3 regions of the Kitasatospora sp. NPDC056138 genome follow, and region 3 is predicted to be linked to each of the others. Evidence: riboswitches for the same ligand, from Rfam matches in the RefSeq annotation. Region 3 holds a riboswitch; each other region holds the start of a gene.
The links. A riboswitch is a leader RNA that binds a small molecule or an ion and turns the genes downstream of it on or off. The one in region 3 is predicted to bind cobalamin.

Region 1: linked by a shared signal. The riboswitch ahead of ACFC1R_RS12275 (cobalamin biosynthesis protein) and the one ahead of metE (5-methyltetrahydropteroyltriglutamate--homocysteine S-methyltransferase) in region 3 are both predicted to bind cobalamin.
Region 2: linked by a shared signal. The riboswitch ahead of ACFC1R_RS24130 (FecCD family ABC transporter permease) and the one ahead of metE (5-methyltetrahydropteroyltriglutamate--homocysteine S-methyltransferase) in region 3 are both predicted to bind cobalamin.

The regions. Positions count from the first base shown of each region.
Region 1 is NZ_JBHJVK010000014.1:48,342-50,597, forward strand. Features, by position in the region: gene ACFC1R_RS12275 (cobalamin biosynthesis protein) at 1-819, opposite strand, end outside; cobalamin riboswitch at 943-1,124, opposite strand; gene ACFC1R_RS12280 (helix-turn-helix domain-containing protein) at 1,534-2,229, shown strand.
Region 2 is NZ_JBHJVK010000042.1:55,485-57,740, forward strand. Features, by position in the region: gene ACFC1R_RS24130 (FecCD family ABC transporter permease) at 1-1,073, opposite strand, end outside; cobalamin riboswitch at 1,214-1,334, opposite strand; partial or broken gene ACFC1R_RS24135 (MFS transporter) at 1,495-1,980, shown strand; gene ACFC1R_RS24140 (hypothetical protein) at 2,156-2,256, opposite strand, start outside.
Region 3 is NZ_JBHJVK010000016.1:34,548-36,803, forward strand. Features, by position in the region: gene metE (5-methyltetrahydropteroyltriglutamate--homocysteine S-methyltransferase) at 1-1,047, opposite strand, end outside; cobalamin riboswitch at 1,206-1,359, opposite strand; gene ACFC1R_RS13130 (hypothetical protein) at 1,592-1,957, shown strand; gene ACFC1R_RS13135 (DUF1259 domain-containing protein) at 2,093-2,256, opposite strand, start outside.

The sequences.
Region 1 (2,256 bases), on a different contig from region 3:
CGCGCCGAGCACCGGCCGGTGCTCCACCCGCTCGCCGTAGTGCAGGGTGCCGCCCAGCCGCACGCCCAGCGCCCCGGCGAAGGCGGACTCGGCCTGCCCGGCGTTGGGGCTCGGGTGAGCGGAGCCGTCCCGCCGCCAGACCCGCCAGGCGGTACCGCGTTCGGGCGCGGCGGCCACCGTGAGCAGGGCGGTCAGCCGGGCGCCGGGCCAGCCGGCCACGTCGTCCAGCCGGGCCGAGGCCCAGCCGAAGCGCAGATGGCGCGGGGAGCGGTGTCCGACCATCGCGTCCAGCGTGTTGACGGCCCGAAAGGCGAGCAGCCCGGGCGTACCGGCCAGCGCACCCCAGGTCAGCGCGTTGACCACGGCGTCGGCGGTGTTCTCCGCCACCGACTCGACCACGGCGCGGGCGATCTGCTGCTCGTCCAGTGCGCTCGGGTCGCGGCCGCACAGGTGCGGCAGCCGCGCGCGGGCGGCGGTCAGATCGCCGGCCTGGAGCGAACGGCCGATGGTCCTGGCCTCCCGGGTGAGCGAGGTGCCGCCGAGCACCGTCCAGGTCGCGGCGGCGGCCAGCGCCGCCTGTCCGCATCTGCTGCGCCCGAGCGCGCGTTCGGCGAGCACCGCCCCGGCCGCGACCGCACCGACGCAGGCGGCGGTGTACACGGCGCCCGCCGCCCGCCGGTTGCGCCAGAGCGCACGCTCCAGACGTCCGGCGGCGGTGCCGAAGGCGGCGACGGGGTGCCCGCGCCGGGGGTCGGCGAGGGCGGCGTCGGCGAGGTACCCGGCGATGCTGCCCAGGGCGAAGGCGGCGCTGCGGTTCAGTCGAGGCACGGCGCGGGCAGGGCGACGGAGGCGGACCGGGGGACGGACCCGAGGTCGAGCGGCGGCCGTACTCGGGCCGGGGCAGCCTGCATGGCGTGCGTGTCCTCACTCAGGGTCCGCGCCCTGGATCGACGTACCGGAGGCGAGAGTCTCCTGGCTTCCGGGGCGGACACACCCCCGGTCCGCCGGCAGCCGTGCGAACGGACCGCCGTGACCAAACGTCGAGTGTGCTCCCCGGTGACAGTGGCGGGACCGCGCCGGACTCGCACCGGCTTCCTCTGCATGCCTCCGTTTGGCTGAAAGATCCCACCACGGGCCGCGACCGGGAGTCAACAAACCCGGCGGAGGGCTTGGTCACAGCCCTGCGGCAGCCTCCCCGGCCCGCCGCGACCGGCTCTTGGCCCGCCCTGCGGCCTGCCCACCGAGGACCACCTCGGGCAGCCGTTCGGCAAGCCGGGCCTGAAGTGACCGGCCGCTGAAGCGACCGGACCGGCCTGACGCCTCGGCAGGCTCCCGGCGGGTGTGCGGTGCCGCCCGGACGGCCACCCGCGTGCTCCTCGCGTCCGCCGAGGAACCGTCACTACCTCCGAGTAGCGGACCGATTCACCCGGGACGGGCTGGAGGAACGTCCGACGCGGGCTCGGGGCGGACACTGGCGCTTCGTGCAATCGGCGGGGTGTGGACGAAATGTGCGGCCCCCTACGGTCGGGTGCCATGCGACGCAGACAGCCGCCCCCTCCGCCCCCGGTGCCGTTCTCCCCGACGGCCGCGCGGTCCCACCGGACCGGGCTCGGCCTGACCCCCGAGCAGGTGGCCGAGGGCATGGCCGCCCACGGCATCCGACTGCTGCCCGCCCATGTGACCGGCTGGGAGAGCGGTGGGATCCGGCCGTCCGAGGAGGAGTTCATCGCCCTCGCGCGCGTCCTGTGGTGCCCTCCGGTCCAGCTGATGGGTGCCCCTCCCGGCACGCTGCGGGACTTCCGCCTCGCCCGGGAGCTCGGCCGGGAACAGGCGGCCCGCCGGATCGGGATGCCGCTGCCCGCGTACGAACGGGCCGAGTCGACCGGCAGGTGGACCGGCGACGAGGAGCAGTCACGCGCCCTCGCCCACGTCCTCGGCCTGGGCCTGCGCACCCTGCTGGCGGTGACGCACCGTGAGGACGACCTCGACCGGCGGCTGCGCCAGTGCGTCGACGGCCGCTGGCAGGGGCAGCTGAAGGCGATCGGCCGACTGCTCCCGGTCGCGCCGGACATCCTCTCCTCGGCGCTCTCGGACCTGCAGAACGAGTACCTGGTCCCGACGCACTGGGGCTCCTCCACCCCCGCCCCGGCCGATCGCGCGCCGCAGCAGCCGCTCGCCCGGCGCTTCTGGGAGCTGCTCTCCCGCTACCCCACCGAGATCCCCGTGTAGCGGGCGGCGGGGATCCGCGCGGCCGCA
Region 2 (2,256 bases), on a different contig from region 3:
GCGTAGCTGCGGCGGCGCATCAGCAGCAGGAAGCAGGGCACGCCGAGGACGGCGGTGATCACACCGACCGGGAGTTCGGCGGGGGCGAGCAGCAGTCGGGAGATGACGTCCACCCAGACCAGCAGGACGGCTCCGGCGATCGGGGCGATCGTCAGCACCCTTCGGTGGCCGGCTCCGACCAGCATCCGCACCAGGTGCGGGACCATCAGGCCGACGAAGCCGATCGCGCCGCTGACGGCCACCACGGTGCCGGTGACGGCGGCGGTGACCAGGAAGAGCCGGCTGCGCAGCCGTCCGGCGTCCACGCCGAGGGCGGCGGCGGTCTCGTCGCCCATGGCGAGGGCGTCCAGGCGGCCCGCCGTACCGAGCAGGTAGGCGGTCCCGGCGAGCACGCAGCCGGCGGCGATCGGTACCGATCCCCAGGTGGCGCCGCCCAGGCTGCCAAGCAGCCACATCATCGCCGAGCGGGCCGCCTCGCCGCGTTCGGCGCCGAAGACCATCAGCGCGGTGACGGCGGAGAAGCCGTACGCGAGCGCCGTTCCGGTCAGCACCAGGCGCAACGGGGTGAGGCCGTGTGCGGTCCGCGCGACGGCGTGGACCAGGGCCATGGCGGCCAGGGCGGAGAGGAAGGCGGAGGCGGAGAGCGCCCAGGCCCCGAGCGAGGCGAAGGCCCCGAGCAGGAGTACGGCGTTGGCGCCGACCGAGGCGCCGGAGGAGATGCCGAGCACGAACGGATCGGCGAGAGCGTTGCGCACCATGGCCTGGACGGCCACTCCGGTGACGGCCAGTCCGGCGCCGACGGTGGCGGCGAGCACGGTCCTGGGCAGCCGGATCTCCCAGACGATGGTGTAGGCGGCGGCGTCCTCGGCCGCGATCCGGCCTCCGGTCAGCCCGGCCTGCAGGAGGTGCAGGGTCCGCCCCCAGGGGAGGTCGGCGGCGCCGAGTCCGACGCCGCAGACCAGCGAGAGCAGCAGGGCGGCGGCCAGTCCGAGGCCGAGCGGCAGGACCGGGGTACGGCGCGGCGGGGGCGAGGGCGGGGACGGCGGCGGTGCGGGTCGCGGATCGGCGGCCAGGGTGCTCACGGTGGGGCGCCTTCGGGTCGGGCCGTGTCCGTGCCGGGGGCGGCCCGGCGCCGGGGGGCGGCACGGACGCGTGCGTCCGCGCACGGTGGCGCCGTGCGGCATCCCCTCGCAGTCCACGGCGAGTTGACGGGAGGTCGTACGTCGCCGAGGGCGATCGGGCTTGCGGGGGCGGGCCCCGTCCACCGTTGCGGGTCAGCGCCGGATTCTCACCGGACTTCTCCCCCGGGACGTACCCGAAGCATAGCAAGGCTCGCCTTACCTGTAAGGAGTGGACTCCCCATGCACCCAGGACATCCTCCGGAAACCTTCACACCTTCAGGGGTAGTCCGGCGTCGTCGGGTTGTGTTCCGCCGGAACCGGGGTACACGCACCGCCGCCCGAAGCGGTACCCGAGGGACGACGGAGGCATCCCGTGGCGGAGCTCGACGGAGTCGGTCATCAGCAGCGGCGCGGCCCGTCCGGAGCGGGGGCGGCGGCCGGCGACGTCCGCACCGACGTCCCGGCCCGGCTGGACCGGCTGCCCTGGTCGTCCTGGCACTGGCGGATCGTCATCGGCCTGGGCACGGTCTGGATCCTCGACGGCCTGGAGGTGACGATCGTCGGCAACATGGCGGGGCGGCTCTCCGACCAGGGCAGCGGACTCGCCATCAGCTCCGCGCAGGTGACCACCTGGGCGGCGGCCCTGTACGTGGCGGGCGCCTGCTGCGGGGCGCTCTTCTTCGGCTGGCTCACCGACCGGCTCGGGCGCAAGAAGCTCTTCATGGTGACGCTGGCGGTGTACCTCACCGCCACCGCCGTCACCGCCTTCTCCTGGACCGCCTGGTTCTTCTTCCTCTGCCGGTTCTTCACCGGGTTCGGCATCGGCGGTGAGTACGCGGCCATCAACTCGGCGATCGAATAACTACATTCGGGCACGAACGTGGATCCGCCCAACGACCCGATGGTCCTCCACCCAAGCCGTCGATCTGGCGCGTTGCTGCTCAAGTGACCTTGGCGGTACCGGAGGCAGCCGATGTCCTCCACGCACCAGCCACGGGATCCCCGAGGTGGAGATCGTCAGGTCGGGCAGTGGATCAGCTGCCGAAGCGCAGCCGGCGGTAGCGTTCCCGCAGCTCCGGGCGGTCGGCCTTGCCGAAGTGCATGTTCAGGAGCATCTCCAGGAGAGTGCTCTCTT
Region 3 (2,256 bases):
GAGGTCGCGTTCGGCGGCGGCGTCGAGCGGGACGTGCAGCAGGGAGCAGGACGCGGCGACGTCGACCCGGTCGGCGAGGCCGAGCAGGGTGGCGAGGGTGGCCAGCGACTTCTCCAGGTCGTTGATCCAGATGTTGCGGCCGTCCACCACACCGGCCACCAGCCGTTTGCCGGGCAGTCCGCCGACCGAGGCGAGGTCGGCGAGGTTCGCCGCCCCGGGACCGGTGAAGTCCAGGCCGACACCCTCGATCGGGGCCTTGGCCAGGACCGGGAGTGCCTCGCCGGCCCGGTCGAAGTAGGTGGCGACCAGGATCTTGGGCCGGTCTGCGAGTACGCCGAGTTCACGGTAGACGCGGGCGGCGGTGTTCAGTTCGGCCGGCGTGCGGTCCTGGACCAGGGCGGGCTCGTCCAGCTGGACCCACTCCGCGCCGGCCGCGCGCAGGTCGGAGAGGAGTTCCGCGTAGACGGGCAGCAGGCGGTCGAGCAGGGTGACCGGCCGGAAGTCGGCGGCCACACCGGGGGCGGGCTTGGCCAGCAGCAGATAGGTGAGCGGACCGAGCAGCACCGGACGGGCACTGTGGCCGAGGGCGACGGCCTCGCGGAGCTCGCCGACCAGCTTGGCGGGATTGGCCGCGAACACCGTGTCAGGGCCCAACTCCGGCACCAGGTAGTGGTAGTTGGTGTCGAACCACTTGGTCATCTCCAGCGGCGCGGCCTCCTGGGTGCCGCGGGCCATCGCGAAGTAGCCGTCCAGCGGATCGGCTTCGACGGCGGCCCGGTGCCGGGCCGGGATCGCGCCGAGCGCCACGGTGGCGTCCAGCACGTGGTCGTACAGCGAGAAGTCCCCGGCAGGGACCTCCTGGACGCCCGCGTCGGCCAGGCGCCGCCAGGTGTCCCGGCGCAGCGCTGCGGCGGTGGTGCGCAGGGACTCGGCACTGACCCGGCCTGCCCAGTAGCCCTCGATCGCCTTCTTCAGCTCCCGGCCGGCGCCCTGCCTGGGGTAGCCGTACACGGTGGCCTGCGGGGTGGCGGTGGAACTCGTTGCCACGGAACTCTCCTTCGCGAGTCGCGGTGCGATCCCGGGAGAGCACGGGGGGCGAAGGAACGGCAGCCGGGGCGCGGCACCATGCGTGTGCCCGCCCGCTCCGCCGACCTGCCCACGAGGTCACCGAGATCACCGCATGCGGGGTGCACGCGGGCAGTGGCAGGTCTTCGGACTCATGGGCACGTCGGACACCCGATGGCTGTCCGGCACCTACTGGCCGTCGCTTCCCGGACCCTCGGGGTCCAGTGCGTGTGACGGCGGTCGTTCCCACTCACCGCTGCGGGGCAGTCCCGGATTCGCACCGGGTTCCCTCTTGCGACGCACCTGCCTGGCCGGCAGGGCGAACCGACTGCGAGGCCCACCCTAGGCCCACGGGCACCCCGCTGTCAGTGATCGTCCGCACATCGGATGGCTTTCCGGACCGGCCGCAGCGCTTTTTGGCCCACAGCGTCGACATGGGCCGGAAAGCTACTGCTCACGCCGCTGACGACACGTTAGTAATACTCCTACGTCCACCAGCCCGTGATCCGATAGGGAGTCACCACCCATGACCCGTCTGCGTACCGCCTGTCTGGCCGCCGGCCTCGCCACCGCCGCGCTCGGCCTGGCAGTGTCCCCCGCCGAAGCCGCTCCCGGCGATGTCACCAATGTCTGCGCCAGCACGCTCACCCCGAGCGGATTCGTCGACGTCCAGTGGTGGAACAGCTCCGGCTGCGGCTCCGGCTTCGAACCGAACGCGAAGCAGATCAAGCAGCTCACCGGTCTCCCGGTCGGCACCGTGGTGAACGCCTGCGCCTCGACCTACCAGCCCGCCGGCTGGGTCCAGGTGAGCTCCTACTACAGCAGCAGCTGCCGCTACTCGGCCGTGCCCAGCTTCAACAACAACGCCTGGCAGCTCAAGCGCGTCTCCTGACACAGCCCCGCCGCAGGCGCGCCGGCGGTCACGGACTCGGTACCGCGCGTCCGTGACCGCCACCTCGCCGGCCCCACGTCCACCGGTGCACCCGCCGGCCGGCCGCTCCTGCGGCGTCCCGGCACGGCCGGAGGGCTAGCCGGTCCCCCCGATCAGCGGAGAGGACACGACGTTGGTGGCGGCGAGTGCGGGACGGACCGCCTTGGCCAGAGCGACGGCATCGCCCACGGCCCAGACGTGGGTGAAGAACAGCCGCGGTTCGTCCGTCAGCCCGTGGTTGTGGAGCTCGACGAGCTCGA